2 regions of the Mycolicibacterium aurum genome follow, and region 1 is predicted to be linked to the other one. Evidence: predicted binding sites of a transcription regulator. Region 1 holds the regulator's gene; the other holds the start of a gene.
The links. The regulator LexA, encoded in region 1, represses DNA repair genes until DNA is damaged. The targets are predictions, from matches to a motif close to CGAACANNTGTTCG.
Positions count from the first base shown of each region.

Region 2: a site for LexA is predicted at 6,587-6,600, ahead of EL337_RS21600 (HNH endonuclease signature motif containing protein). Genes of this name have one in related genera too.

Region 1 covers NZ_LR134356.1:2,357,422-2,372,467, forward strand. Annotated here, with positions in the region: gene EL337_RS11255 (molybdopterin-dependent oxidoreductase) at 1-1,247, opposite strand, end outside; gene EL337_RS11260 (acyl-CoA dehydrogenase family protein) at 1,358-2,530, shown strand; gene EL337_RS11265 (sunset domain-containing protein) at 2,716-4,839, shown strand; gene lexA (transcriptional repressor LexA) at 4,870-5,568, opposite strand; gene EL337_RS11275 (hypothetical protein) at 5,803-6,270, shown strand; gene nrdR (transcriptional regulator NrdR) at 6,433-6,897, shown strand; gene EL337_RS11285 (PhzF family protein) at 6,907-7,593, opposite strand; gene EL337_RS11290 (alpha/beta fold hydrolase) at 7,628-8,650, opposite strand; gene EL337_RS11295 (proteasome assembly chaperone family protein) at 8,703-9,650, opposite strand; gene EL337_RS11300 (trypsin-like serine peptidase) at 9,921-10,709, shown strand; gene sthA (Si-specific NAD(P)(+) transhydrogenase) at 10,722-12,128, opposite strand; gene EL337_RS11310 (DUF4192 domain-containing protein) at 12,320-13,366, shown strand; gene EL337_RS11315 (iron-dependent transcriptional repressor DtxR) at 13,368-14,060, opposite strand; gene EL337_RS11320 (sigma-70 family RNA polymerase sigma factor) at 14,208-15,046, opposite strand, start outside.
Region 2 covers NZ_LR134356.1:4,603,725-4,618,770, reverse strand. Annotated here, with positions in the region: gene EL337_RS21640 (DUF4344 domain-containing metallopeptidase) at 43-903, shown strand; gene EL337_RS21635 (nitroreductase family deazaflavin-dependent oxidoreductase) at 926-1,420, opposite strand; gene EL337_RS21630 (hypothetical protein) at 1,465-1,701, opposite strand; gene EL337_RS21625 (hypothetical protein) at 1,827-2,327, shown strand; gene EL337_RS21620 (SRPBCC family protein) at 2,330-2,797, shown strand; gene EL337_RS21615 (hypothetical protein) at 2,833-3,405, opposite strand; gene EL337_RS21610 (guanylate cyclase) at 3,508-4,182, opposite strand; gene EL337_RS28785 (hypothetical protein) at 4,225-4,386, shown strand; gene EL337_RS21605 (adenylate/guanylate cyclase domain-containing protein) at 4,353-5,162, opposite strand; gene EL337_RS21600 (HNH endonuclease signature motif containing protein) at 5,254-6,582, opposite strand; gene EL337_RS21595 (aminotransferase) at 6,714-9,653, opposite strand; gene EL337_RS21590 (alpha/beta fold hydrolase) at 9,710-10,570, opposite strand; gene EL337_RS21585 (TetR/AcrR family transcriptional regulator) at 10,672-11,277, shown strand; gene EL337_RS21580 (VOC family protein) at 11,369-11,842, shown strand; gene EL337_RS21575 (MlaE family ABC transporter permease) at 12,009-12,776, shown strand; gene EL337_RS21570 (ABC transporter permease) at 12,773-13,627, shown strand; gene EL337_RS21565 (MCE family protein) at 13,631-15,046, shown strand, end outside.

The sequences.
Region 1 (15,046 bases):
CAGTAGACCAGCTTGATGTCGGGGTAGGTGAGCCGAAGCCCGTTGTAGTCGAACGGCTCCCCGGGATGAAGAAGCATGTCGCTGATGGCCGCGACCGGTATGAAGGACCGCACCGGGTTGATTCCCTGGGGTAGCCGGGGCAGGGTGCACTTCACCGGTGCCAGTCCCGGCTCGTTCATCGACCCGTATCCGTGGCCGAATCCGCCTCCGGGCAGGCCGATCTGGCCGAGCATGGCGGCCAGTGTCAGCCCCATCCACGGCGCCTGCTCACCGTGGCGGGTGCGCTGCAGCGACCAGCTGACGGTGACGATCGTGCGATTCGACGCCATCCGCCGGGCGAGGGCCGTGAGTTCGCCTGCGTCCAGGCCGCAGATGGGCGCGGCCCACTGCGGAGATTTCGGCACCCCGTCATCGGTACCGAGCAGATAGCGCTCGAAACGCTCGTAGCCGGTGCAATGGCTGGCGAGGAAGTCAAGGTCGGCCAGCGATTCGGTGGCCAGCACGTAGGCCAACGCCAGCATGATCGCCACGTCGGTGCCGGGCACGGGGGCGTGCCAGTCGCATTCGCCGTCGAGGTCGTCCCGCAGTGGCGAGATCGACACGAGGCGACCTCCCTTGGCGCGGAAGCGGTTCAGCGCGTCGCGGGCAGGATGGGCCGTGGTGCCGCCGTGATTGACCCCGGTGTTCTTCAGCGCCACGCCGCCGAAACACACCATCAGGTCGGTGTGTTCGACGATGACGTCCCACTGTGTCGACCTTTTGAACAGGTCGTCGTGGGTGCCCACCACTCGCGGCATGATCACGCCCGTGGCCCCGAGGCTGTAGGAATGCCGCGAGAAGGTGAATCCGCCGAGGCAGTTCAGGAATCGGTGGATTTGACTCTGCGCGTGGTGGAACCGACCCGCGCTGGACCACCCGTAGGAGCCGCCGTAGATCGCCTCGTTGCCGTACGCGTCGACGACCCGACGCAGTTCGTCGCCCAGGATCTCGGCGAGTTCGTCCCAGCTCACGGCGACGAAGTCGTCGGCGCCGCGGCGCGAACTCGGCCCCGGTCCCTCCTTGAGCCAGCCGCGCCGCACCGCCGGGGTGGTGACCCGCGAGATGTGCCGCACGGAACCGGGCAGATTGCCCAGCGCAGATGACGGATCAGCGTCGCCGGCGAGGGGGCGGACCGACGCGATATCGCCGGATGCGACTGTGGCGGTGAAGGCTCCCCAGTGCGTCAAGCTGGTCTGAGGTGCGGCCACGGCCGTCAGTCTAATGCGACGCAAACGTCACATTCTGCTCGCCCAACCATCCGGTTGGATGGGGTACCTTGGGCGCTAACAATCCGTACCAACGACGACGGGGATTCTCCATGGGTGCAGAGGCCAAGCCGGTCATCGCCTACCAGCGCACACTGTTCGAACCCGAGCACGACATGTTCCGGGAGTCGTTCCGCACGTTCCTCGAGCGCGAGGTCGCGCCGCACCACGAGAAGTGGGAGAAGGACAAGCTCGTCGACCGCGACGTGTGGTTGGCGGCGGGCAAGCAGGGATTTCTGGGCATGGCCGTCCCCGAGCAGTACGGCGGCGGTGGTGTCGAGGATTTCCGCTACAACACGGTGATCACCGAGGAGGTGACGGCCGGCCGCTACAGCGGGCTGGGTTTCAGCCTGCACAACGATGTCGTTGCGCCGTACCTGATCCGGTTGGGCACCGAGGAGCAGAAGCAGCGCTGGTTGCCGAAGTTCTGTAGTGGCGAACTGATTTCCGCCATCGCGATGACCGAACCGGGCACCGGTAGTGATCTGCAGGGCATCAAAGCGCGCGCGGTCAAGGAGGGCGACCACTACATCCTCAACGGCTCCAAGACGTTCATCACCAACGGGATTCACTCTGACCTGGTGATCGTGGTGGCCCAGACCGACCCCGACAAGGGCGCACTCGGCTTCTCACTTCTGGTCGTCGAACGCGGCATGGAGGGATTCGAACGCGGCCGCAAACTCGACAAGATCGGCCTCGACGCGCAGGACACGGCTGAGCTGTCGTTCACCGACGTCAAGGTGCCCGCGGAGAATCTCCTCGGTGAGGAGGGCCAGGGCTTCATCTACCTGATGCAGAATCTGCCCCAGGAACGGATCAGCATCGCGATCATGGCCGCGGCGGCCATGGAGGCCGTCCTCGAGGACACTCTGCAGTACGCCAAGGAGCGCAAGGCTTTCGGCAGACCCATCGGCAGCCAGCAGAACAGCCGTTTCCTGCTCGCCGAACTGTCCACCGAGGCCACCGTGGTGCGGATGATGGTCGACGAGTTCATCAAGCTGCATCTTGACGACAACCTCACCGCGGAGCAGGCCGCGATGGCCAAGTGGTACTCGACCGAGAAGCAGGTCCATCTCGTGGACCGCTGCCTGCAGCTGCACGGCGGCTACGGCTACATGCGCGAATACTCGGTTGCGCGGGCCTATCTCGATGCGAGGGTGCAGACCATCTACGGCGGCACCACGGAGATCATGAAGGAGATCATCGGGCGCAGCCTGGGCGTTTAGCACGTACCGGACCCGTGGATCCGGTGGTCGGACGGGCGCGATCAGTGCATATTTCTTTGCGACGAATTCGGCGAGGTGACTTGGTTATCGACGTTCGCTGAAGCAAAGTGAACGGACGCGGTAACTTTCTCAGCATTTTGCAAAGGATGTGCATGAGAAACAGTCACCGACCGCGGGGAGGAAGAATGAGCCGGCAGCCCATGCTGCGCCTACGTACGGTCGGTCGCTTGACGATCGGGTTGCTGGGGGTCGCCACAGCGCTGCTGCTGGCCCCTTCCGCGACGGCGCAACCCGAGGTCGACGCGAACAACGCCATCACCGCCGCGTGGCAGGCCGGCGGAGGTGACACCGGCCCGCTGGGCCCGCGGCTGGGCGATGTGTACCCGGTGGGCGAGGGTTTCGCCCAGAATTTCGCGTCCGGCAAGATGTTCTTCACCCCGGCCACCGGCGCCCACTCCATGCAGGGCGCGATCCTGGAGAAGTACGAGTCCGCCGGCGGCGCCGCCGACAGCGACCTGGGTTTCCCCAAAATCGACGAGGGTCCCGGCCGTGCGCCGGACAGCCGCAACAGCACGTTCAGTGCCCCCGACAACCCCGTCATCTTCTGGACCCCTGCGACGGGTGCCCGCGTGGTGCGCGGGCCCATCAACGCGGCATGGGACAAATTGGGCGGATCCTCGGGAGTGCTTGGGGTGCCTGCCGAGGATGAGACCTACGACGGCTCGACGGTGAGTCAGAAGTTCACCGGTGGGCAGCTCACCTACGACTCGCGCACCAAGACCTTCACCACGGTGCCACCCGAGCTGGCCGGTCAGCTGACCGATCTGGCTGTGCCCGACGACCCTGTCGCGGCGATCAACGCGGCCCGCCGGGCGGCCGGAGGCCCGTTGGGGCCGCTCGGTGCCGCCGAGGGGGAGCCGTACGAGATCGGCGACAGCGGCATGGGTCAGGACTTCGTCAACGGCAGCATCTTCTACAGCCCGGACACCGGCGCCAACGTCGTCACCGGGCAGGTGTTGGCCAAGTACAAGAGTGTCGGCGGCCCCGAAGGCGACCTCGGCTTCCCGATCTCCAGCGAGCAGGACGGCGGACTGGCGCCCGCGAGCCGGCTCAGCACCTTCGCCGCCGACGACAAGCCGGTGATCTTCTGGACCCCTGACCACGGCGCGGTGATCGTGCGCGGGGCGATCAACGCCGCATGGGAGAAGCTCGGCGGCGCGACCGGGGAACTCGGCGCACCGGTGGCTGATCAGACCCAGGACGGCGAGGTGATCACCCAGCGTTTCAGTGGTGGTTCCATCTCCTGGGACTCGGCGGCGCAGAAGTTCAGCACGGAGCCGGCCGGACTCTCTGCGCAGCTGGTCGGCCTCGAGGTGCCCGGCGCGCAGGCGCCGCAGGCTCCGCCGGCGTCGGCGCAGTCCTCGGAGAACCCCGAGAATTCCGGACTCAAGTGGACGTGGTGGTGGCTGTTGGCCATCGTGCCGATCCTGCTGCTCGCCGGGCTGGTCGCCTTCGCGGTACTGCGCAGCCGCGCTCGCGGCGACCGTGCCGACGACACCTTCTCTGTTCCCGGACAGGACTACGACGCGCGCGACTATGAGCCCGAGTCGGCCGACGTGGGTGCGCAGGGCGTCCCCGACGACGGGGGCGACAGGGAGGATTCTCTGTTCGGGGACCGTTATGCCCGGGAAGGCCTGGGCTCGTTGGCGTCCGCGACTCCGGCCTCACCGCCTGCCGAGCAGTACACCCCGGAGCCGATGAGTTTCTGGGGCGCCCCTGCGTCACCCGAACCCGAAGCTGAGTCGCCCGATCAGCCAGAATTCGATCATCAGCAGGACGTCGAGCAGGAAGATCCGGACTCTGTCGACACGGCTCCGACGCGCGTGCTGACGGCGACCGAGGTGCCCACGCAGACCGACGGCGTGGGCACCGAGGCCGACGATCTGGCCGACGGCGTCGACGACGGGGCTGATGATCTGGGCGACGACTGGGACGACGGTGTGCCTGCCGAGCCGGAGCCACTGGTGGCCCCGGCCGTGGTGGACCCGGGGGAGCCGGCGCGCGATTCAATGACCGACACGGGGCGGCACGCGCGTATCGACATCGACGAGCCGATACCTCTTGGCACCGCGTTGCACATGCCCTACGACGACCCGACGGAGATGCCCGAGGGCTATCCCGTCAAGGCCGATACGAAAACCGGCCTGTACTGGACACCGGACAACGCCGACTACGCCGAGGCGCCCGTCGAAATCTGGTTCGCCAGTGAGGAAATCGCGCGCACCAACGGATTCATCCGCGGCGAGTGATCTGGCCCGGGCCGCCCGGAGGGCGTCCGGTCAGATCTTGCGGATGACGGTGACGACCTTGCCGAGCACGGCGGCCTCGTTGCCGGGGATGGGGTCGAACGCCGGGTTGTGTGGCATCAGCCAGACCTGACCCTTGGTGCGTTTGAACGTCTTCACGGTGGCTTCGCCATCGATCATCGCAGCGACGATGTCGCCGTTGTCGGCGACGCTCTGCTGGCGGATGACAACCCAGTCACCGTCGCAGATCGCCGCGTCGATCATCGATTCGCCGACCACCTTCAGCAGGAACAGCGACCCCTCGCCGACGAGCTCGCGCGGCAGCGGGAAGACATCTTCGACGGCTTCCTCGGCCAGGATGGGGCCACCGGCGGCGATCCTGCCCAGCACCGGCACGAAGGTGGGCTCCGGCAGCGAATCCGACCCGGCGACGTCGGTGGTCACCACGGGTGTCGCCATCTCGTCGGATCCGCGGACGTCGACCGCGCGGGGACGGTTGGGGTCGCGACGGAGGTAGCCCTTGCGCTCCAGGGTGCGCAATTGGTGGGCGACCGACGAGGTCGACGTCAGCCCGACGGCATCACCGATCTCCCGGATGCTCGGCGGGTAGCCGCGGCTCGTCACAGAGGTGCGGATGACGTCGAGGATGGTGCGCTGACGTTCGGTCAGACCCGTGTCTCGGCGCCGTGTCGGTCCTGCGCCGTCCGTGCTGTCACTGATGTCGTCGCTCATGAGCCCGAATGTAACCCGCGTCGCGTCAATAATCAAACATGTGTTCGAGGCGTGTCGGTGTCCGCTCGGGCGCCGCCCGGCCCCGGGCGCCGGCCGTCATCGGCCCTCGGTTTCTTGTCGGTGGGCTGCGTTAGCGTTCGCAACAGTTCGATCACATGTTCTATTCATCGAACACTTGATCGACTACTGTTCGAACACAGAAGCGAACGACCGCCCGGACCGAAAGGCAGACAGATGACCATTCTCGACGATCGTGAGACCTGGAACGAGTTCGAGCGCGCCCCCCGCCTGCAGGTGGGCGACGGTCGCGTGCGTGCTGTGCCCACGGCGCGCAGGGCGCGTTCACGCCGGCCCGCTGGTGCGCCGATGCGCCACCGCGGAACCGGTGTGCTGGTGTCGCGGGCGTCTCATCGCCGACCCATCACGCCGGCCACCACGGTGCTGCTCGCGCTCGTCGCCGCGGCGATCACGTTGTGGCTGGGCCTGGTCGGGCAGTTCGGTGGCGTGGTCGGCACCGAAGCCCAGATCCCGGGCCGCCTCGCGGTCGTCCAGGTGCACAGCGGTGAGTCGCTGCAGCACGTCGCGCAGCGCGTGGCGCCCGACGCCCCGGTCGCCGAGGTGGTCGAGCGCATTCGCGAGCTGAACAAGCTGGAGTCGGTGGCGCTGGACGCGGGGCAGACGCTCATCGCGCCGGTCGCCTGACCTCCATCGCCGCAGTATCAAACCGTCTGCTGCTCAAGCGTTCCGAGGACCGATCTGATGAGGTATGCATCGTGTGGACCGGCGGTCGGCCGTCCCCGGGTGGCGCAGGTAGGCTCGATGGCGTTCGAGGCGGTTGCCTGTCGGTGCGGCGAAGGAGCGGTGATGCACTGTCCGTTCTGTCGTCACCCCGATTCGCGTGTGGTCGATTCGCGCGAGGCGGACGAAGGCCAGGCGATCCGCAGGCGCAGGTCGTGCCCCGAATGCGGGCGCCGCTTCACCACCGTGGAAACCGCGGTCCTCGCGGTGGTCAAGCGCAGTGGCGTCACCGAGCCGTTCAGCCGTGAGAAGGTCATCCGCGGTGTGCGCCGTTCGTGCCAGGGACGCCAGGTCGACGACGACGCGCTGAACCTGCTGGCTCAGCAGGTCGAGGACGCCGTTCGCGCCACCGGTTCCCCGGAAGTGCCCAGCCACGAGGTGGGTCTGGCGATTCTCGGGCCGCTGCGTGAACTCGACGAGGTGGCCTATCTCCGCTTCGCCTCGGTGTACCGGTCGTTCTCGTCGGCCGAGGACTTCGAGCGGGAAATACAGGCCCTGCGTGCCCACCGCGAGATTCCGGCCCAGAGCTGAGCCGTCGGTTCAGTCGATCTGCCGCTGACCGTCGTCCACCACCCGCCCGGCCACCCGCACCCACCCGTCGGCGCTCCACGTGGTCTCGATGACCGAACCCTGTCCCTGCACGATCGTCAGGTCGCGGCTGAGGTACTCGGTGATCCGTACCGCTGCCGCCCCGGTCGCCTCGTCCTCGCGGATTCCGAGATGAGGAGCGAACATCCGGGACCTGATGGTGCCCGCTTCCCGGTCGATCCAGGTCCACAGGTAGTGCTCGGTCTCGGCGGCGTAGTCGTCGGGGTCGGCGTCGGCCAACTCGTCCAACGAACCGATGTCGTAGATCGAGAACGACGGGGCCCACTCGGCGCGGGCGCTCACCGCGGTCATGTCCCCGTCGTAGGCGACCTGCACCAAGCCCGCGGGCACCTGAAGCGTCTTGATGGGCGTCCCGCGGTCCTTGAGCCACCACGATCCACCCACGGTAGGGTGCCCCGCGAACGGCAATTCGGTGGTGGGGGTGTGGATGTGGGCGTGGGCGCTGTGGCTGCCCTCGGTCGGCGAAGTGACGAAAATGGTTTCGCTGTAGCCCAGATCTGTCGCGATACGTTGCCGGTCTGCGGGATTCACGGTGGCGGCATCCACGACGCCCAGCGGGTTGCCGAATCTGCCGTTCTGGTCAGTGAATACGCGCAGCACCGTCACGTCGATGGCCATGCACCCGATGCTACGTGGTGGGCGCGCCGCTCGGTCAGGTTGCGCTGCGTTCGTCGGCGCCCATGGCGTCGAGCACCGCGACGCGGGTGTCTGCCGACCCCGAAAGGCTGCCTTCGCTGATCCCGCGGCGGAGCAGCCCGCGCAGGTACTCCTGGTCGTAGGCCGCCGCTTCGGTCGAATCGATGAACCTCTCCACGACCTCGACGAAGCGGTCAGGGTCGTCGTGGAACGGGAAGTGCCCCGAGCCCTCGAAGATCTCCAGTTGTGAGCCGGGCATCGCGGTGTGCGCCATCTCGGCGTGGCTGACCGGGATCACCGAGTCGAGACTGCCCCAGATGAGTTGCACCGGAACGGATTGCGTCAGGTAACAGCGGTCGAGCATGGTGACCACCTGGCCCCGCCAGTCGACCACAGCCCGCAGTGTGCGCGCGAACGCCGACGAGGCAGTCGGCTCGGGCAGGTCGGCAAGGATCCGCAGCATGTCAGGGATGTCGCGGCCCACGCCGGTGGAACCCAGGAGGCCACCGCCGATGCGTCCGATCAGCTGCAAGGCCGGCAGCACCAGCGGCAGCCGCAACAATGCCAAGGCCTCCGTGCCCATCGGCAGCGAGGCCGCGCGCAGCGCGATGTTGACGTCCTTGGTGACACCGCCGGCACCGACGAGGATCAGACGCTCGACCAGCTGCGGAAACTGGTACGCGAACTGCATCGCCACTCCGCCCCCGAGCGAATGGCCGACGACAGTGACGCTGTCGATGTCGAGGACGCTGAGAAGATCCCGCATGCCGTTCGCGTACGCGGCCACCGAATAGTCCGCCCGCGGCTTGTCCGACCTGCCGTGGCCGAGAAGATCCGGGGCGATGACGGTGAATCGCTGCGCCAGTTGTGTCTGGACACTGCTCCAGGTCGTCGAGTTGTCGCCGATGCCGTGGATCAGCAGGATCGCGGGCCCCGACCCGGCCACCCGGAACGCGCGCCGGTAGCCGTGAATCGTGCAGAACTGCAGGCTCGGGGTGAGCTCCCGCACGGGGCGCAGGTTCGGCTTCCGTTCGCTCATCGCGCGTACCCGGATCTCACGGTCATGTCGCCCACCTCGTCATCGACGGCTGTCAGCCGGTGAAGTCAGGGCCTTCCCGTGGGTCGTCCCCGTCCTTGCGTTTCTTCTCACCGTCCTGTTGAGCGAGGAACCGCTCGAATTCGGCGCCGAGCTCGTCACCGCTGGGCAGATCCTCGTCGCGCGCCAGCAGGGACCGGTTCTCCTGTGCGGCAACGAACGCATCGTACTGGCGCTCGAGGGCCTCCACCACCTGAGCGACCTCGGTACTGGCGGCGACCTGCTCGTTGATCTTGTCGAACACGTCGGCTGCTGCCTGCGACAGACCTGCTGTGGGAATTTCCAGCGAACCGTTACGCGCCACCTCGGACAGCAGGGTCTCGGCCGCCGGCGGGTAATCCGTCTGGGCCAGGTAGTGCGGGACGTGCACCGTGAACCCGACCACCTCGTAGCCGTGCTGGGCCATCCGGAACTCCAGCAGGTTGGACACGCTGCCGGGCACCTGTACCTCGCCGACCCAGGGCTGATGGTCGGTGATCAACTCTTTGTCGTTCGAATGCGCGGTCAGCGTCATCGGGCGGGTGTGCGGCACCGCCATCGGGATGGAGCCCAACCCGATGGCTCGACGCACGCCGAGCCGCTCGGCCAGCAGCCGCACCGCGGTGATGAACCGCTCCCACCGCAGGTCCGGCTCCAGCCCGGCCAGCAGCAGAAACGGCGTGCCGACGCTGTCATGCAGGGCGTAGAGATTGAGCTCGGGCTCGTCGTAGTGGGTGAAGTGGTCCGTCTTGAACGTCATCGACGGTCGCCGCGAGCGGTAGTCGAGCAGCTCGTCGATGGCGAAAGAGGCAACCAGTTCGGTGTCGAGGTTGTCTTTGAGGTGCTGGGCTGCGAGCCGGATGGCATGTCCGGCGTCCGAGAACCCCTCCAGGGCGTGGATCAGCACCGGACCGCGCCCGTCGGGTGAGGTCAGCTGTGGGCCGGGGAACTCGAGTTCGTACATGCCGGTCTGCTCCGGCTGGTACCGCTGGCTGTGGTCGTGCTCGTCGTCAGCCACCTGTTTCGCCTCCTCGCTGCGGAGCGCCTCGACATTGATGTCGAACGCACCGTGAACATCCAGTGTCTCGCACCTGGGCGGCGCCGCCACCATTGCCTGTGTGGCGTCACCCATTTGTTCGAACGCGCACACCCCGACGTGACATTCCGCGAAGGTGATCCGCGATCTACCCCGCTCGGTTGCCGCGGAAACGCCCCGGGGGGACCATCGGTGGACATGCGGCTCAACGTCCTCGCTCGGCGCTCGCCGATATGGGCGGCGTTGCTGGTGATTCTCGTCGCGGTGCCGTCGTGCGTCGCGGTGTCGCCATCCCCTCCGGCGGCGCCAGCGCAGATTTTACCGGCCGCACAACCGGTGTCGCCCGACCCCAGGGTCGGGGCGCTCTTCCCGGGCGGGGGAGACCTGCACCTGTGCAGCGGCGCGGTGTTGGCGTCGTCGTCCGGCGATCTGATCCTGACTGCGGCCCACTGTCTTGCAGACGGCATCGACATCCGGTTCGTTCCGGGGTTCGACGACGACGACGCCGCTCCGGATGACGGCTGGCAGGTCGACGCGGTCTATCTGGACCCGCGGTGGATCGACGACCAAGATCCGATGGCCGATTACGCCGTCGCGCGGGTCAGCCGGGCCGACGGAGCCCGGCTGGACTCGGTCGCCGGGGGCGGGCTGCGACTGGGCAGCTCTCCCGAGCCCGGCGAGGCGGTGACGGTGATCGGCTATCCGGCCGGTCTGGGTGGTCCGGCGGAGTGCCGGGCGCCGGCAGCGTCGCGCCGGGGCTACCCGGCGCTGCATTGCGATGGTGTGGTCAACGGTTTCTCCGGGGCGCCCTGGATCACCGGGTCGACGGTGTCGGGACTGATCGGCGGGCTCGACGGCGGAGGGTGCCACGAGGAGGTCTCCTACTCGCCGCCGTTCGACGATGCTCTCGTCGCGCTGGTGTCCCGAGCGCAGGCAGGCGGCCCCGGTGACGAGGCGCCGGCGGCGTTCGACGACGGTTGTGGCTAGCCGGGCCGTCGGTCAGGACCGGAACTGGCTGAGCGCCCGGAGCTTGTTCATCACGTCCAGCGCGGCGACCTTGTAGGCCTCCGAGAACGTGGGGTAGTTGAAGACCGCGTCAACCAGGTATTCGATGGTGCCGCCACAACCCATCACGGCCTGGCCGATGTGCACCAACTCCGTTGCGCTGGTACCGAAGATGTGTACGCCCAGCAGGCGCAGGTCCTCGGTGGACACCAGGAGCTTGAGCATGCCGTAGGAGTCGCCGGCGATCTGGCCGCGCGCGAGCTCGCGGTAACGGGACACCCCGACCTCGTAGGGGATCGCATTCTTGGTGAGCTCCACTTCGGTGGCGCCGACGTAGGACACCTCGGGGATGGAGTAGATCCCGATCGGCTGCAGCTCGGTCATGGCGTGGCCGGGCTCCCCGAAAGCGTGGTAGGCGGCCAGCCTGCCCTGGTCCATCGACGTCGCGGCCAGCGCAGGGAAGCCGATCACATCGCCGACGGCGTAGATGTGGTCGACCTTGGTCTGGTAGTGGTCGCCGACGTCGAGACGGCCGCGGTTGTCGGCTTCCAGCCCGGCGTTGGCGAGGTCGAGGTGGTCGGTCTGCCCCTGGCGGCCCGCCGAGTACATGACTGTCCCGGCGGGGATCTGCTTGCCACTGGCCAGCGTGGTGACCGTGCCGGCGGACCCGACGTCCACGGCGGTGACCTCCTCGCCGAACCGGAACGTCACCGCGAGGTCGCGCAAATGGAACTTCAGCGACTCGATGATCTCCGGATCACAGAAATCGAGCATGTTGTCCCGTTTCTCGACGACCGTCACCTTGGTGCCGAGCGCGGCGAACATCGAGGCGTACTCGATACCGATGACGCCGGCACCGACCACCACCATCGACGTGGGCAGGGACTTGAGGTCGAGGATCCCGTCGGAGTCCAGCACCCGGTGCTCGTCGAACTCCACGCCCGTCGGGCGGGCAGGTTTGGTGCCCGTCGCGATGACGACGTATTCGCCTGTCACCGTGGTGCGTTCGCCGCGGTGCGGCTCCTCGACGAGCACGGTGTGCGGATCGAGGAAGCGTCCGTGCCCCTCCACCAGGTCGATGCGGTTGCGCATCAACTGCGAGCGGACCACGTCCTGCTCCTTGGTGATGACGTGCGTGGTGCGGGCCAGCAGGTCGGCGGGGGTGATCTTCTCCTTGACCCGGTAGCTGGCCCCGTAGAGCTCCCGCTGACTCATTCCGGTGAGGTAGACGACGGCCTCGCGCAACGTCTTCGACGGGATGGTGCCGGTGTTGACGCAGACGCCGCCGAGCATGCGGCCACGTTCCACGACGGCGACCGACTTTCCGAGTTTCGCGGCCGCGATGGCAGCCTTCTGCCCGCCGGGACCGGAACCGATGACGACAAGGTCGTACTCCAGCATCGAAGCCATGGCAACAAGGTCTACGCCGGTTACTGCGATCTCGCATGTCGACCGACGGCAACAACTGGTGAACAGCTCATCCCCGGGACGGCTCGTGCGCCGTCATCCCCAAACCCGGTTTCGTCCCCAGTTGTGCGGCGCCGCAGCACCATCAGAGGTTCGTCGTCGGTCGCTCTTGCCAGGTTTGCGGTATGGCCTCAACACATCACCCCGAATCCTCACTCGACCGTCCCGGCGCCCTGATCGCGGCACTGCCGGCCGTGCTCGGCTTCGTCCCGGCGCAATCCCTGGTGCTGGTCACCGTCGCCGACGGCGAGACGGGCGCTGTCCTGCGGTCGGATCTGTCTGACGCCGGCGAAACGCTTTCTCAGCTCGCGGATCTGGCGTCGCGCTCCGGCGCCGAATCCGTGCTGGCCGTCATCGTCGACGACAAGGGTGCCGGCTGTCCGATGTGCGCCGACGAGCACCGCTGGCTGGCGGACTCGTTGGCGGCCGAGCTCGCCGATCGTGGCATCGAGCTGATCGCTACGAACGTCGTGGCCGAGGTCGCCGCGGGGGCACGGTGGCACTGCGTGGACGGCTGCGGGAATTCGGGGCTCGTGGAGGATCCGACTTCGTCGCCGAGCGCAGTGGCCGCGGTGCTGGACGGCCGTCGCCTCTACCGGCGGCGGGAAGATCTGGTGCAGGTGGTCGCCACTGCCGACCCGGCACGCACCGCAGCGCTGGAGGTGCGCATCGCGGCGGCTGATGCGTCGCCGGGCCAGCGGTCGGACGCGCAGGTCCGCGCCGCCATCGAGCATGCGCTCGGGTGTGCCGAACGGCATGGCCGCGGTCAGTCGCCGAGCGATGAGCAGCTGACGCGACTGGCCCTGGCGCTGACCGACGCGCGGGTCCGGGACACGCTCTATGCGTTGGCAGTGGGGGACAGGGCGGCCGAGGCGGAGGCGTTGTGGGCCGCGCTGGCACGTTGTCTACCTGCTCGCTGGCGGGTGGAAGCCCTTGTGCTGCTGGCTTTTTCGGCGTACTCCCGCGGCGACGGCCCACTGGCTGGGATCTCACTCGATGCGGCGCTGCGCTGCGCACCGGAGCACAGAATGGCGGGCATGTTGGACCAGGCGCTGCAGGCGGGAATGCGGCCTGAACAGATCCGCGAGCTCGCCACGACCGGATATCGACTGGCCCGGCAGCTGGGTGTACGCCTGCCGCCACGCCGGATGTTCGGACGGCGGGCCGGGTAGGTCAGACCTTTTCGACCTTGACGGCGTGTGCCATCTCGTGCGGCAACTCGACCTGCTCATGACCCGGGATGACGATCATGACACCACCGTGGTCGGTGACCTCGACCGTGACGCGCGCGTTGGGCACCACCCCGGCGTCCTTGAGTCGGGCGATCAGATCGGAATCGCCCTGGACGTGCTCGGTCAGCTGACGGACGACCACCGCGACCGGCATCCCCGAGGGAAGCTCGGTGAGGCGCGCCAGGCTCATAGTCTCGTGGGCCAGCTCGTTGCCGACGCCGAGCTCCGACAGGCCCGGAATGGGATTGCCGAACGGGGATGTGGTCGGGTTGTTGAGCACCTGCACCAGCCGGCGCTCGACGTCCACGCTCATCACGTGCTCCCAGCGGCAGGCCTCGGCGTGCACTTCCTCCCACGGCAGACCGATCACATCGACCAGCAGACGTTCGGCGAGGCGGTGCTTACGCATCACCGCAACTGCCAGCGCGCGACCCTTGTCGGTGAGCTCCAGGTGCCGATCACCGGCGACATGCAGCAGACCGTCACGCTCCATCCGGGACACAGTCTGGCTGACGGTGGGTCCACTCTGGTCGAGACGTTCGGCGATGCGCGCACGCAGTGGGATCACGCCCTCTTCTTCGAGGTCGTAGATCGTTCGCAGATACATCTCGGTGGTATCGACAAGATCGTTCATTGCACACCCTCCGTCTCAGGTGAGTCTACCGGGCTGCCCGACGCACAGCGGTGCTTCCCGGGGCGACACGGCCCACACCCGGCCAGACGGCCGGAACGCCAGAAAACCCGCCGGATGTCCGGCGGGTCTCCTGGGCGTCGTCGTCACTCAGCTGGCATAGGAGCGCAGGCGGTCGGCCCGCTCGCCGTTGCGAAGCTTGGCCATCACCTCACGCTCGATCTGGCGCACCCGCTCCCGGGACAGGCCGAACAGCTTGCCGATCTGGTCCAGGGTGCGGGGCTGACCGTCGTCGAGGCCGAACCGCAACCGGATGACCTGCTGCTCACGCTCGTCGAGCGTGGCCAGCACGTACCGGATGTCGGTGTGCAACAGCTCGGAGATCACCGCGTTCTCGGCGGACATCGCCTCGGCGTCCTCGATGAAGTCGCCCAGGGGCGCCTCTTCGTCGCTCCCCACGGGCATGTCGAGGCTCACCGGATCGCGGCTGTGGGACAGCAGGTCGGCGATCTTCTCCGCCGGGATTCCCGACTCCTCCGCCAGTTCGTCGTCAGTGGCGTCGCGACCGAGATTCTGGTGCATCTCGCGCTTGATGCGCGCGAGCTTGTTCACCTGCTCGACGAGGTGGACCGGGAGCCGGATGGTGCGACTCTGGTCGGCCATACCGCGGGTGATCGCCTGGCGGATCCACCACGTCGCGTACGTGGAGAACTTGAACCCCTTGGCGTAGTCGAACTTTTCCATCGCTCGGATCAGGCCGAGGTTGCCCTCCTGGATCAGGTCCAGCAGCGGCATGCCCCGACCGGTGTAGCGCTTGGCCAGCGACACGACCAGCCTCAGGTTGGCCTCGAGCAGGTGGCGCCGGGCTGCCTCGCCGTCGCGCACGACGGCCGCGAGGTCACGTTTGCGGTTGTCGCCCAGCCTCTTACGCGTAGCGAGCAGGTGCTGGGCGTAGAGCCCCGCCTCGATGCGCTTGGCGAGTTCCACCT
Region 2 (15,046 bases), 2.2 Mb from region 1:
CTGGTCCCGACCGGGGGGCGCGAGGTGCGGGGGAGGAACGTCGTGATCGCTTGGCGCGCGGGTGGGGTGTTCGCGGCGGCACTGCTACTCGCCGGGTGTGGCAGCGCGCCGGAGCAAAATAGCTCTGCGCCAACGCAATCGGAGACAGCTACCGCAACGGCGACGGATGCGCCTGCCGTGGACGAGGCGACCGACGAAGGCGAGATGACCGCCGCCTACGAGGCGGCGTCCACCTCGGAGGCGGAGAACGGTCGCCGACTGATGGAGGATGCGGAGCTTCTCCAGGGTCTCGCTGCATCGGTCAACGAGACGTTCAATCTGCCGTCTGACGTTCGGCTGCTGGGGCAACAATGCGGCGACCCCAACGCGTTCTGGGATCCCAGCGAGCAGGCGGTGGTTCTCTGTTACGAGGACGCCGATTTCGCCGAGAACGTCTTCGCCGAAAACGGGGATCCCGACCCCGTGGACGCTGCGCTCAACGCCGAGATCGGCAGTTTCTATCATGAGCTCGGGCACATGCTGATCGACCTCTACGACCTTCCGATCACAGGCAGGGAAGAAGACGTGGCCGACCAACTCGCTGCGTTCGTGTTGCTGTCAGAGGATGACAACGGCACGGTCGATCCTGAGTCGGTGAAAGTGGTCCGTGATTTCGCCGGCGAGTTCCGCGCCTTCGCCGAGCAGGAGGGCGAGGTCGGCGAATCGCAATTCGCCGGCGGTCATTCGCTCAACCAGACCCGGATGTACAACCTTCTGTGCTGGGCGTACGGCGCCGACCCCGAGGGCAACGCCGGCATGGTCGACAACGGTGAACTACCGCAGGACCGCGCCGAACTGTGCGAAGACGAGTACGCCAAGATGCAGTACGGCTGGGCGACGCTGCTGGATCCGTACGTGAAGTGAACCGGCTACCCTCGGCGCATATCTAGCGCGGCGTCAGCCGGAATATCGGGATCTGGCGTCCGGTGTTCGCCGTCTGGTCGCGATAGTCGCCGTAACCGGCATAGACCCGCTCGGCGAGCTCGTACAGCCGCCGGTACTCCTCGGCATCGGTCACCTGGGTTGCGGTGAACGGTTCCTGGCCGAACGTGCAGTCCGGGTTGGCCTTCAGGTTGTAGTACCACTGCGGGTGCTTGCTGCCGCCGAAGTTGGACGCGACCAGGATCACGTCGGAGCCGTCGTGGAAGTACGTGAGCTGAACCTCGCGGGGCTGGCCTGTCTTGGCGCCGGTTGTGCGCAGCGGTGCGTTGACGATGGGCCCCATGTTCACCCGTCCGCTGGTGAGGCGGAACAGCAGCGGATCGGTGCGGCGGGCCACGTGGCGGGCGAGGAACTGCCCCACACGGGAGCGTCCGAAACGGACGCCCTGCTCGTATCGGGATCCCCGTCTTCTGTGGGGGTCGACATAGCGCAACGGCATGGACGCAACCTACCTTGACCGGGTCGGCCGCCCGGCAGGCGTGGTCACCGCCCGATCGGCCGCGGCAGGCGATGGCGTGCGATCGCGGGAAACCGCCGTCGGACGGTGCGCTCAAGCCTGCCGGCCGCCACCAGTGCGATGAAGCCGACGGCCTGCCTGCCCAGCGCGGCCCGGCTGGTGCGTTGCCGCCACGACGGAGTCCTCTGACCTGCACGACGACCGAGGACGTAGCCGATGCACAACGCCGCCACCAGGGCCGCAAAAACGCCGAGCGCCGTCACCAGGTCGAGCTTTCACGCTAGTTGTCGCAAAGAGGTAACAAACGAGATACACCTCGTCTTTGCACGTTGAAGTATTGTGTCAACACAGCGAGGTGCGCGGAGAGCGACGATTCTGAGGTGTGTGGATGACTGAAGGTCTTACTGGTTCCGGCGATGATCAATTGCCCGACGAGGAAACCTCTTCAGTGCGCTATCTGCATCCTCAGTACTCTGCGCCAAGGACCCATCACTACAACGAACTGCTCTCGCGCCTGGTCGGCTACCCGCTGCAGTCGGTTCATTTCAGCGCCAGCGATGTCCAGTTCGGTTTCGGGTCCACCGAGTCGCCCGACGTTCCCGTCCTCACCTGCGAGGTGATGCCGGTGGTGGTCACGCCGGGCGGCCCCATCGCCGACGGACAAGTGGGCTACGCCGACGCCATGCGGTCCCTGATCGGTGACGACGTGGTCGCCACCGCTGAGGCGCCCGGCGAGGGCCTGCGCATCGAGTTCGCGGAGCGCGCCTTGGAATTGCGTCCGACTGTCGCAGAGGTGGTCAGTCCGGTGATCGCGCTGCTGTCCGATTTCGGAGACGGCCGGTCGATGAGCTGGCTTCCCGGCGGCGAGGCCTTCGAGTACCTGCGCTAGGTATGGGACGCACCGACACCGCATCCCGGATTGTCGACGCATCGCCCGAGCGCGTGTTCGCCGCTTTTGTCGACCCGGAGGCACTCGTCCAGTGGCTGCCGCCATCAGGGATGACCGGCCGGTTCGACCATTTCGAAGCCCGAGCGGGTGGCTCCTATCGGATGATCCTGACCTATGTCGACGACCCGGTGGGAAGCGCCAAGTCGTCCGCCGATACCGACGTCGTCGAGGGGCGGTTCACCGAGATCGTGCCGGGCCGCCGCGTTGTGCAGGAGAATGTGTTCGACTCCGGCGACCCCGCGTTTTCGGGAACGATGATCATGTCCTGGACGGCGCTCCCGGTTGCGGGTGGCACCCGCGTCGACATCCGCGCTGACGATGTCCCTGTCGGAATCTCACCGGATGACCATGTCGCCGGGATGAACTCATCACTGGACAATCTCGCTCGTTACCTCGCCACCCAGTCATAGCGCGACGTCGTCGCTGTCTGGGTCGGAACCTCTGGTCAACCAGCCCGGTACTCGACAACAGAGTCACGGCTCTGCAGGGACTCACCGGAGATCACGACCAACTCCGTCGGAGAGAGGCGGTAGGTCGTGCCGGCGTTGCGCGCCTCGAACCCCGCGGAGATCGGCCGTACGTCGTCGAGTTCCAGTGATGCCCCGTCATGTAGGCGCATTCCCTGATACTGGTAGTTCCCGTCCGCGTTCTGGCACACCACCATCGCCGACCGCTCGGTGCGGGCGATCGCTACGGCACGCTGACTGGAGTCGCAGCGTGCAGTGGAGTCGACGAAACCGCTGGCATCCATCGCGAGGGCCGGTGTCCGTGGCTGCGGCGGGGCGGGTTTCGGCTCGGCTGCAGCAGGCGCGGAAACCCACTGAGAAACGGTATCCGGTTGAGCGGGAATGGATTGCACCTGCGGAACCTGGTCGCCGTCGGAGTCAAGCATCACGAACACCACGCCGAGTGTGGCGATCGACGCGACGACGATGGAGATCGCTGATGTCCTGGCGCTGAACAGGCCGCGCGCCGGCTGTTCATCTGCCGGGGCTGTGTCGTCCGTCGATCTCGGCATTCCTGCGCTCCCTCGGGTGCCGATGGGTCTGCTGAGACTCAGCAAAGCACCTTGACGTGCGAAAATGCGCGATATCGTTCGGCGTTTCGCGCAAGGATCGGGCTAGAGGTGCACGGCGATTTCATCGCCGAGTTGGTACGTCTCGGTCAACGGCAAGGTGTCGCCGCTCCAGAACTTGCCGGGGTCGAACCAGTTGTAATGCTTCTCGGTCTCCAGCAGGCCCATCTCTTCGTAGGCGATGGCGACGGTCTCGGCGCAGTAGGCGGTCTCCAGACTGGTCTTGGTCTTCTCCTTGCGACGCTCAACTGATTGCCGAACCTTTTTGTGGACGAACGGAATTCCGCGAGTGAAGTCGGCGGCGTTCGGGAGCCGGCCCCGCATCCAACGTCCGGTCAACCGCGCCGTGGACGGGAACGGCGTGCCGTCCATCCGGGCGATCACCCGGAGCAGGCGATCCTCCTGGTCGCGGCTGGCATACGGCGTGAGCTGACGCAGCCAGCAGCGCTGGTCGTAGCTGTTGATCCACCGTTCGACGGCCTGTCGCAGGTCGTTGAGCTGCACCCCGCGGTGGTTCGTGCCCGTCCACAGGTCCAGCAGTTTGTCGCCGAGTTCGGCGTGCCAGATCAGCGGAGGCATGTCGTCGATCGCGACGGTCATCCCAACGTGGTTCACGGGGCTGTTGGTCATCGACTGGATGGCCCGATCCGGCCCCGAGTGCCCGCGAAACAGCCAGATATCGCCCGTTCGGGTTTCGTCCAGCGCGCGTTGTAGAGACACGGTGCTTGGATTCACCCCCGCAGCTTATGCAGACTGATGGGCATGCGTGGGATCTGGAAGTGGGTCGGGCTAGCCGGTGTCGCCGGCGTCGTCGCAGGTGGAGCGCTGGTGGCGCGTGATCAGCGGCGCCGCAACGCCTACACCCCGGACGACATCCGAGCGCGCCTGCATCAACGGCTCGACGAGGCCGAACGCACCGGGTAGAGCGTGTGCGAGCCGGAGAAACCCTTGAGCTCGGCCTCCCGCTCGTCGTCGAAGGCGATGTCCTCGCACTCGGCGGAGCTCTCGACGGCCTCGCACACCGCTGCGCTGACCAGGATCTCACCGCCGTCGGCCTGTGCGGCCACCCGTGCGGCCATCGCCACGTTGCGGCCGAAGAGGTCGTCGCCGCGCAGCACCGATTTTCCGGTGTGGATGCCGATCCGAACGCGAATGCCGTTGGGCTGCTTGTCCAGTGAGCGTTGGATGTCGATGCCGCACCGCACCGCCTGCTCCGGGCGGGTGAACGCCACCATGAAACCGTCGCCCTGGCTCTTGACCACATAGCCGTCGTGCTTGTCGACGAACCTTCGGACCGATCTGTCGTGCTTCCCGATCAGCCTGACGTACGCGCGATCTCCGATGCGTTCGTTGAGGGCGGTGGACTCCTCGATGTCGGAGAACATGATCGCCACCCGACCGCCGGGCGCCAGCCTCGCCAGGTCGGGCCGCTCGACCTCGGCCCAGTCGGCGAGCTCCTCGATCGAGGACCGTACCGCTGCGCCGAAGCCATCGCGCCGCAGGATGTTGGCGGTCTCCCACACTGTCTTGACGGCCCTGGTTCCGCCGGAGACCAGCATCTGCCGGGTGTCGAGGCGGCGGCGCAGTTCGTCGGCCTCCTCCTGCGCGGTCTTCAGTCGCCGTGACTGCACCGCCAGTGCCACAGCCAGGCCGGCGGTCACCACCGCCAGCAGGCACAGCACGATCAGCGTTCCGGTCACCGGTCCAGTATTGGATGCTGGTGGCGTGACGCTCGCCAAGGCCCCTTGGTTCGCGAGTCGTTTCACGCACGACGGTGGTGTGCGCGTCGCCCTAGGGCCCGTCATCGTCTTCGGGCAGGAGGTAGCGCTCGGGGTGGTGGTAGCCGTTGACGCGGTCTTGGCTTGTGTCGAGGTCGGGTGGTGGGTGCCATTCGGTCTGGTTCTTCTTGTTTTTGCGGGTGCGCCAGCCGGTGGTGTCGAGCATGCGGTGGTCTTGGGGGCAGGCCAGGGTCATGTCGTCGACGTTGGTTTGTCCGCCGTCGGTCCAGTCGGTGACGGCGTGGTGGGCTTGGCACCAGTAGCCGGGTGCGGTGCAGCCGGGGCGGGTGCAGCCGCGGTCGCGGGCGTGCAGCACGATGCGCTGCGCCGCGGAGGCGAGCCGTTTCGTGCGGGCTAGATACAGCGATTGGCCGGTGTGTTTGTCGTAGATGTACAGGTAGTGATGCGCGCGGGCGGCCATGCGGATCAGGTCGGGCATCGGGAGTAGGGAGCCGCCGCCGGTGACCGCGACCCCGGCGCCTTTTTCCAACTCCTGCAAGGTGGTGGACACGATCACGGTGACGGGGAGGCCGTTGTGGGTGCCGAGTTCTCCGGATTCCAGCGCTCGGCGGCCGATCGCGAGGAAGGCGTCGTGGTGGCGTTGGGCAGCGGTACGAACATCGGGGCCCGGGCTGTCGGGGTTGTTGTGGCCGGGGGCGGCTTCTTTGGCGAAGATTGCGTCCCAGATGGCCAGGGCTTCGGCGGTCATCCAGCCCGAGATGGCGGCGGTTCCGTCGGGCTGCTGTGGCCCGACTCGCACGCCGCGCTTGGCGGCCCGCTCCCGTTCGCGCTCCTCGGGTGCGGGTCCGTCCTGATCGATACACGCCAGCAACCGTCTGGCGGCGGCATCGAGGTTGTCGGGATCCAGCCCTGCCGCAAGCTCGGCCAGCTGAGCGTCGGCGGCGGCGCGGGTGTCGACATCGACCCAGGACGGCAACGCTTTGTGGAAGCGCTCGATGACCTCAAGATGCTCGACATCGAGTTCCCCGCGGGCTTGGATGGCAGCGGTGGATTCCCACAGCGGCGGCAACGGCTCGCCGGTGAAGCTCCGGCGTGGGCCCAGCACCTTGGCCCGGGCAATGCGGCGTTTGGCCTCGGCGCTGGTGATCCGCAGCGCTGTCGTCAGGACTGCAGGCCAGGTTTTCTCGCCCAACCGGCACGGCTCGGTCTCGGCGGTCAGGCGCGCCAGCGCGCGGTGCTCCAGCGCGGGCACCGCGCGCACCACCGCACTCACCTGTGCCAGCAGGCTGATCAGTTCGCGGTGGGACAGCTCGTCGCAGGCCGTCGACAGCACCGCCAGCTGCTCACCGATGGTCGCGACCGCCTCCGACACCCCATCCATACATCGAACACTAGTTCGACACACCGACACACCCTGTGACACCAGGGCATCCCCGTGACCACAGAAACCCAAGTGACAGAAGAAAATTCAGAGATCTGCCGCGTAACCTGACAACGGCTGCGTCGGCGGGTCTACCAGCCTTCGGTGAGTACGCGGTCGAGCGTGTCGACATAGAAGTCCGCAGCTTCCACGTCCAGACACAGCGGCGGCTTCGTCTTGAGGATGTTCGAGTGATCGCCGGTCGGCTGAATGATGACGCCGAGATCGAGCATGCGCTCACAGATGGCTGACGTCTCCTCCGGCGCGGGTTCCAAAGTGGTTGGATCGCGGACCATCTCGACGCCGAGGTACAGACCGAAGCCGTGCACCGTGCCAACCAGCGGGTGCCGGTCACGGAGCTGCTCCAACCTGGATTTGAGGTGGCCGCCGACGTGTAGGGCGTTCTCCTGCAAGCCTTCATCGCGGAGCACATCCAGCACGGCCATTCCGATCGCGCATGACAGCGGACTGCCGCCGGTCGACGAGAAGAAGTAACCCTGGCTGGAGAACGCCTCCGCGACCGCGCGGCTGGTGATCACCGCGCCGAGTGGATATCCGTTGCCCACCGACTTCGCCACCGACACGATGTCGGGCACAGCGCCCTGCTGCTGGAACCCCCAGAACCACTGGCCCAGACGGCCGTAGCCGACCTGCACCTCGTCGGAGATCGCCAGCCCGCCTCCCGCGCGTACCGCGGCGTAGACCTGCCGCAGATAGTCGTCGGGGAGCGCCATGCCGCCTGCGTTGCCGTACACGCTTTCGCAGATGAACGCGGCCGGCGGACGGCCGTCGGCGACCAGCGCTTGGATCTGGTGCACCGCATCGGCGGCGTACCGCACGGCGTCGGCCCCGCGGTACTTGCCGCGGAAGCTGTTCGGGGACTCCACGGTGTGCACCCAATCAGGGCGGGTGGCAACCGCATTCGGGTTGTCGGCGGTCGATGTCGACACGGCATCGGTGCCATACGTCCACCCGTGGTAGGCCTCGCGCATGGCCACCACGTCGCGTCGCCCGGTGGCTGCGGTCGCCAGACGTATCGCCAGGTCGCTGGCCTCGGACCCGGAGTTGACGAGGAACACGGTGTCCAGCGGTTCGGGCAGCAGTCCCGCCAACCGCTCGCTGAACTCGACGACGGACTGGTAGTTGAATCGCGAATTCGTGTTGAGCTTGCGCAACTGGCGCGACGCGGTGTCGGCGATCCGCGGGTGCGCATGCCCGAGCACCGTGACGTTGTTGACCATGTCGAGGTAACTGCGACCCTGCGTCGACATCAGGAAATGCCTTCGGCCACGCTCGATCTGGGGCGGGGTGCGGTAGTAGAACTCCTGCACGGGCGCGAAACTGGCGTCCCGTCGAGCCAACAGATCGCCGCCGGCGTCCCGCACCAGCGGCGCCAGTCCGAGCACGGGCCGGGGATCTCTGGCGCACGCCAGCCACCCCGGCGCCACCTCGGCGCCGACGAAGTGCGGTGCGACGGGTGCGCCTGCGGGCCGCACGCTGAGACCGATGCGCTGGTGGGCCAGGGCGCGCCCCACCACATCGCCTGCGCGTACCGCCCCACTCACAGATTCTGTCGCGCCCCTCAGCGTCAGCTCGAAGTCCTCGCCGCGCAACGTGATCGATCCGGTGCCTTCCGTCACCTCACCGTCCCACGGCGCGGCGAGGTCGGTGTCGGTGGCGACCCACAGGTCGATGCCGGTGGCAACGACATCGGGGGAGTCCTGGCTCAGTCGCGGAGCTCGGCACAGCCTCGCCTCCCCGAACCGGGTGACCACCAGGGAGGCGCCGCTGCGCAGTGCGGCCGTGGCGGATTCGCCCTCCACATCTGCGGGCAGCACGCCGGAGTCGTCGAAGGCGTCGTCGTAGAGATCTGAGGTGGTGGACAGATCCAGCGTCACCACCGCCGACCTGGGGACCGCCATCAGCTGTGACTGCACCGGTACCGCGGCGGCCGGTTCCGAGAGCCCGAGCGCGGCTTTGATCACCGCCGTCATCACGTCGACCGGAATCGATGTGGCGAGTTCGAACATCCGCCTCTCGTCGTCCGATTGCTCGGTGACGTAGTCGTTGTCGGGATCGAGGACGGCCTGCTGAGCGCCGCTGACGATCAGCACCGCCGTGCGCAGGACCAGCAGCGGCCACAGTGCCTCGGCCTCGGCGCCCGAGAGCGGACGCACGGCATGGAACGCCTGGATCGCCGGCAGGACCGACGTCACCCGGGCGCCGACATGTCCCAGTACCGACGACGCCGTGATGGCGAGCTCGGACACCGCCCAGGTATGGGACAGGTCGCCGAAGTCGATGACACCGTCGGGGTGTCGCGCGCCGTCTTCGGACACCACCACGTTGGCATCGGTCAGGTCGATGTGGGCGGCCTGCTGTGGCAATTGCTCATCGAGCGGCGCGATGCGCGCCCACGCCTCTCGGGCCGCCGTCTCCAGCCGGGGGCGCAGCTCGTGGTCGCTGACGTGATGGCTGAGCTCGTCGACCACATCCATTCCGAAACGCAGATCCCACTGCAGGATTCGGTCCAGGCCGGGATGGCGGAAGTCGGCCAGCGCGCGGCTCACCCGCCCGGCGACGTCGCCGAGCCCGGCGATCGACTCCGGTGTCAGGTAGCCGGTCTGCAACAGGGTTCCCCCCGGCAAGTACTTCAGCAGCCGGACGTATGCCGTCCCGTCCACCAAACCTGCCACCGCCGTGCACTTCTCGCCGTCGGAGTTCAGTAGCGGCACTGCCACACGCAACGTGGGTTCGGCGTCGGAGATCAGTTGTGCGGCGGCGTCCTGCGCGGCGAGCTCCGTCGCGGTGAAGGCCGGGTTTGCGACCTTGAGGACACCGAGGACCGTGCCGTCGGCGTCGTGCACGGTGAAGTTCTTGTCCTGCTGGCTGCCCAGCGAGGTGACGCGTGCGGTCAACCCGTAGTAGGTGGACAGGATGTCCTGTGCCTGTGCCTCGGTGACCTGAGGTGCGGGGAGCTCACGTTGCTCCAGGAAGTTGAAGCCCGCCGTGGAATCGGTGCCCATGGTCATCTGTCCCCCTGTCCTACGGGCGGGAGGTGCCCCCACTTCGCGCGGCCGCTCATCGGTCACCGCAGCACGAACCGGGCGACGACATCGGAGAAAGCATCGTTGTCGTCGCCGGCGGCCGTGTGCCCCGCCCCGGACAGCTCGGCGAACTCGGCGTGGGGGACTTTGGCCAGAAAGTCCTGCACCGCTTCCTCACTCACCACATCGGAGAGCTTGCCGCGAATCAGCAGGATCGGGATGGTCAGTTCGATGGCGGCCTGCTCCAGTGCCTCGACCCGCACGAACGGATCCTCGGTCGGTTTGGTCAGGAACGCCGGATCCCAGTGCCAGTACCAGCGGCCGTCACGGTGGCGCAGGTTCTTCTTGAGGCCCTCTGGGCTGCGGGGCTTGGTCCGGTGCGGCAGATAGGCGGCGACGGCGTCGGCCGCCTGCTCCAACGAGTCGAAGCCGTGGACGTGGCTGAACATGAAGTCGCGGATCCTGGCGCTGCCGTCCTTCTCGTACCGCGGCACCACGTCGACCAGGACGAGCTGGCTCACGACGTCGGGTCCGGCCTCTCTGGCCGCCAGGATCCCGGTCAACCCACCCATGCTGGCGCCGATCAGCACCGTCGGGCGCCCGATCTGGTGCAGGACCGCGAGGGTGTCGGCGCACAGCGCCTCGACGGTGTAGGTGGCCTCGGGCGAGCGGTCGCTGTCGCCGTGCCCGCGGCTGTCGAGCGCGACCACGTGCAGGCCCTGCGCAGCCAGGATCTGGCCGGTCTTCTTCCAGGAAAACCGATTCTGACCGCCGCCGTGCAGCATCAGCACCGAGGGAGAGCTCGAATCGGAGGCCCCGCCGTTCCATTCGTCGGCGACGAGCGCGAGATCGTCTGTGCCACGAAAGGTCACGGTCTTCGGTTCGCTGCGGGTAGTGCTCACAGGCGTCCTTTCGGCTGGCCCCGGGCAGATTACGTTACCGAGGGCCCAGTTGCGGCAATCCGGGGACCCGGGGGAGTGCTCAGTCCCTAATATTGACGGCTGTGCAGCCTGGAGCGGACCGCGACGACGAGCGTCGCCGCATCATCGAGGCTGCCTACCGCTGCCTGCTGGCGCAACGCGCCGGACCCGTCCCGATGTCGGCGATCCTGAGCAGCGCCGGCCTGTCGAGCAGGGCGTTCTATCGCCACTTCGTCTCCAAGGACGACCTGTTCCTGGCGCTGCTCCACCAGGCGGGCGCGGTGCTCGTCGCCCACGTGAACGGCGTCGCCGAGGCCGCGGTGGGCACCCCGGTCGAGCAGCTCGCCGACTGGATCGGCGAGATGTTCGACTCGATCGTCGACCCGGAACAGCTCAGGCAGCTCACCGTCATCGACTGCGACCAGGTTCGGGCGGCCAAGGGCTACCGCGAGATGCGGGAACGGTTGCACGTGGAACGGGAACGGTCGCTGACCGAAATCCTGCGCCGGGGTCACGACGACGGTTCGTTCCCGCTGGTCGATCCGGAGCCCGACGCCGTGGCCATCAATGCTGTCGTCAGCCGGGTGATGGCTCATCAGAATGCGCACGACGTGCAGTCGGTGAAGCAGGCGCAGGCCCGGGTGCTGGATTTCGCGCTGCGGGCGGTGGGTGCGGTGACGCCGACGTAGCTCGTCGATGAGTTTCCTTACCTCACGGGGTCTTCTTCGGTGCCGAGGTGATCGGCGACAACCGAGGACATCCGACGAGTAAGGACCCCCGATGCCCACCATCACACCGTCGTTGTGGTTCGACAACGACCTCGAAGAGGCGATGGCCTACTACCTGGCGATCTTCCCGAACTCGTCGATCGAGACCATCGAGCGCTACACCGACGCGGGGCCGGGGACCCCGGGCGACGTGGTGTCGGCGACGTTCACGCTCGACGGGCAGCGCTTCACCGGGATAAACGGCGGGGCGGTGTTCGCGTTCACGGAGGCGGTCTCGTTCGTCATCGACTGCCGTGATCAGGCCGAAGTCGACTACTACTGGGATCGCCTGGTCGCCGGAGGCCAGGAGTCGCAGTGTGGCTGGCTCAAGGACCGGTACGGGCTCAGTTGGCAGGTTGTGCCACGTCGGCTCACCGAGCTCACCTGCGATCCCGATCCTGCGCGGGCGGCGGCAGCCACCAGGGCGATGCTGGGGATGCGCAGGATCGTCATCGCCGAACTCGACGAGGCGGTTTCCGGCCTCTAACCGGCAGTGCGGCACCGGCGCTGCGGGCTCGTGTTGCCCGGCCAGAATTTGTTGATATACGGTTCACGGCGTCCTCCGCTGTGTACTCTCAGCCACACCCAGCTGGGCCAGGCCGGTTGTCGGAGGATGTATGGCGGCGAGGTGCAGACGAGGAAGGACCCGTTAGATGGTCGCTTCCGGCGTGATCGCCAAACCCGTACGTGCCTTCGGTGGCTTCTTCTCGATGGCCATGGACACCTTCGCGGCGATGGTCAGGCCGCCCTTCGCATGGCGCGAGTTCATCAGTCAGTCCTGGTTTGTCGCGCGAGTGTCGATCGTGCCGACACTGATGCTGACCATTCCGTACACGGTGCTGCTGACCTTCACGTTCAACATCCTGCTCAAGGAGTTCGGCGCAGCTGACTTCTCGGGCACCGGCGCTGCGTTGGGCACCGTGCGCCAGATCGGCCCGATCGTGACCGTGCTGGTGGTCGCGGGTGCGGGCGCGACGGCCATGTGCGCCGACCTCGGGGCCCGGACCATCCGCGAGGAGCTCGACGCGCTGCGCGTGATGGGTGTCAATCCCATTCAGGCGCTTGTCGTTCCGCGCGTGCTGGCGGCCACCCTGGTGTCGCTGGCGCTGTCGGCGACAGTGATCCTGGTCGGCCTGGCCGGCGCATACTTCTTCTGCGTGTACATCCAGAATGTCTCGCCCGGGGCTTTCGCGTCCGGCCTGACGCTGATCATCGGCGCCACCGACGTCTCCATCGCGTTGGTCAAGGCGGCACTGTTCGGGCTGTCGGCGGGCATGATCGCTTGCTACAAGGGCATTTCGGTGGGTGGCGGCCCGGCCGGTGTCGGTAACGCGGTCAACGAGACCGTGGTGTTCACTTTCATGGCGTTGTTCGCGATCAACATCGTGGCAACCGCTGTCGCGGTGAAGGTGACGATGTGACGGTCTCCAGGCCACATTCCCAGTTCCCTTGGCTCAAGGCACGGTTCCGCGCGGTCGCCGGTCCGTGGAACCAGGTCGGTGTGCAGACCAAGTTCTACGGACGCACCCTGAAATCGGTCGGCACTGCCGTCACGCACTACCGGGTCGAACTCATGCGGCTCATCGCGCAGATGGGTTTGGGCTCAGGTGCGTTGATCGTCATCGGCGGTACCGTCGCGATCGTCGGCTTCCTCACCGTGACAACCGGTGCACTGGTCGCGGTGCAGGGCTACACCGACTTCGCGGAGATCGGCGTCGAGGCGCTCACCGGTTTCGCGTCGGCGTTCTTCAACGTGCGGCTGATCGCGCCCGCCACCACCGCCATCGCCCTGTCGGCGACCATCGGTGCCGGCGCCACCGCACAGCTGGGTGCCATGCGGATCAACGAGGAGATCGACGCGCTCGAGGTGATGGGCATCCGCAGCGTCGCGTTCCTGGCCTCCACCCGCGTTGTCGCCGGACTGCTCGTGGTGATCCCGCTGTACTGCGTCGGCGTGCTGGCGTCGTTCTGGGCGGCGCGATTCGGCACGACGGTCATCTACGGCCAGTCGACCGGCGTCTACGACCACTACTTCCGGACATTCCTGAATCCGATCGATCTGTTCTGGTCGTTGATCCAATGCGTCGCGCTCGCCGTCGTGATCATGCTGGTGCACACCTACTACGGTTTCACCGCGCGTGGCGGCCCGGCAGGCGTCGGAGAGGCGGTCGGACGCGCGGTCCGGACGTCGCTGATCGTGTCTGCGTTCGTGCTCGTGATGATTTCGCTTGCGGTCTACGGGCAATCCGGCAACTTCAACCTGGCGGGCTGAGGGATGGACGACGAAGGCCTGCATCCAGCGTGGTGGACGCTCGTGCTCGTCGCGGTGGTTGCCGCGGCGGTGTGGCTGACGTACGCGTTGTTCACCGGAACGTTGAAGTCCACGGTCCCTGTGACATTGACGTCCGACCGGGCGGGCCTGGTGATGGAGACCAACGCCAAGGTCAAGCTGCGTGGTGTGCAGGTGGGCCGGGTGGCGGACATCTCGGTGACAGGGCAGGAGAACCCGCCGGTCGCGTTGCGCCTGGAGATCGACCCGGACAAGGTCCGGTTCATCCCGGCCAACGTCGAAGCGCAGATCCGTGCGACCACGATCTTCGGCGCCAAGTTCGTCGACCTGGTCTTCCCCGACGACCCGACCGGCAGTCTCGAAGCCGGCCAGGTACTGCAGTCACGCAATGTGACCACCGAGGTCAACACCGTGTTCGAGAACCTCGTCGCGGTCCTGGATCAGATCGATGCGGCCAAACTCAACAGCACCCTGTCCGCTTTGGCCGAAGGCGTCCGCGGCCAGGGAGAGCGGATCGGCCAGGCCACCACCGACGCCAACGAGGTCCTGCTTGCCCTCAATCCGCGCAACGAGACCATCACCGCCGACCTGCGTTCGCTCGACGCCTTCAACCAGACCTACAGCGCTGCTGCACAGGACATCCTGACGACGCTGGACGCGGCGAGCACCACCAGCACCACCGTGGTGAGGCAGTCCAACGAACTGGATGCGTTGCTGCTGTCCACCATTGGGCTGTCGAACAGCGGCATCGGTCTGCTGGCGCCCAGCCAGGAGAACCTGATCCGGGCCGTCAACGTGCTGGCGCCGACGACCAACCTGCTGCTCAAGTACAACCCCGAGTACACCTGCCTGCTGCTGGGCGCCAAGCACCTCCTCGACAACGGTGGCTATGAAAGCCCCGGTGGCAACGGTCGTTCGTTGGTGCTCGATGCCGGGCTGGCCTTCGGCGACGATCCGTACCACTACCCGCAGCATCTGCCGATCATCGGCGCCAAGGGTGGCCCGGGCGGTAAGCCCGGCTGCGGATCACTGCCCGACGTGTCGAAGAACTGGCCGGTGCGAAATCTGGTCACCAACACCGGCTTCGGAAGCGGCCTGGACTGGCGCCCCAACCCGGGCATCGCCTTCCCGACCTACGCCAACTACTTCCCGGTGACCCGCGCCGTGCCGGAACCGCCCAGCATCCGCAACAACTTCGGCGGGCCTGCCATCGGACCGATCCCGTACCCCGGTGCTCCGGCCTACGGCGCGCAGCTCTACGCGCCGGACGGCACGCCGTTGTGGCCCGGGCTGCCGCCGGCGCCCCCGCCAGGGGCTCCGCGGGACCCAGGTCCGCGGCCCGGCTCCGAGCCGTTCATCGTGCCCAATCCGGCTCAGCTGCAGCCGACCGCGGTGCCGTAC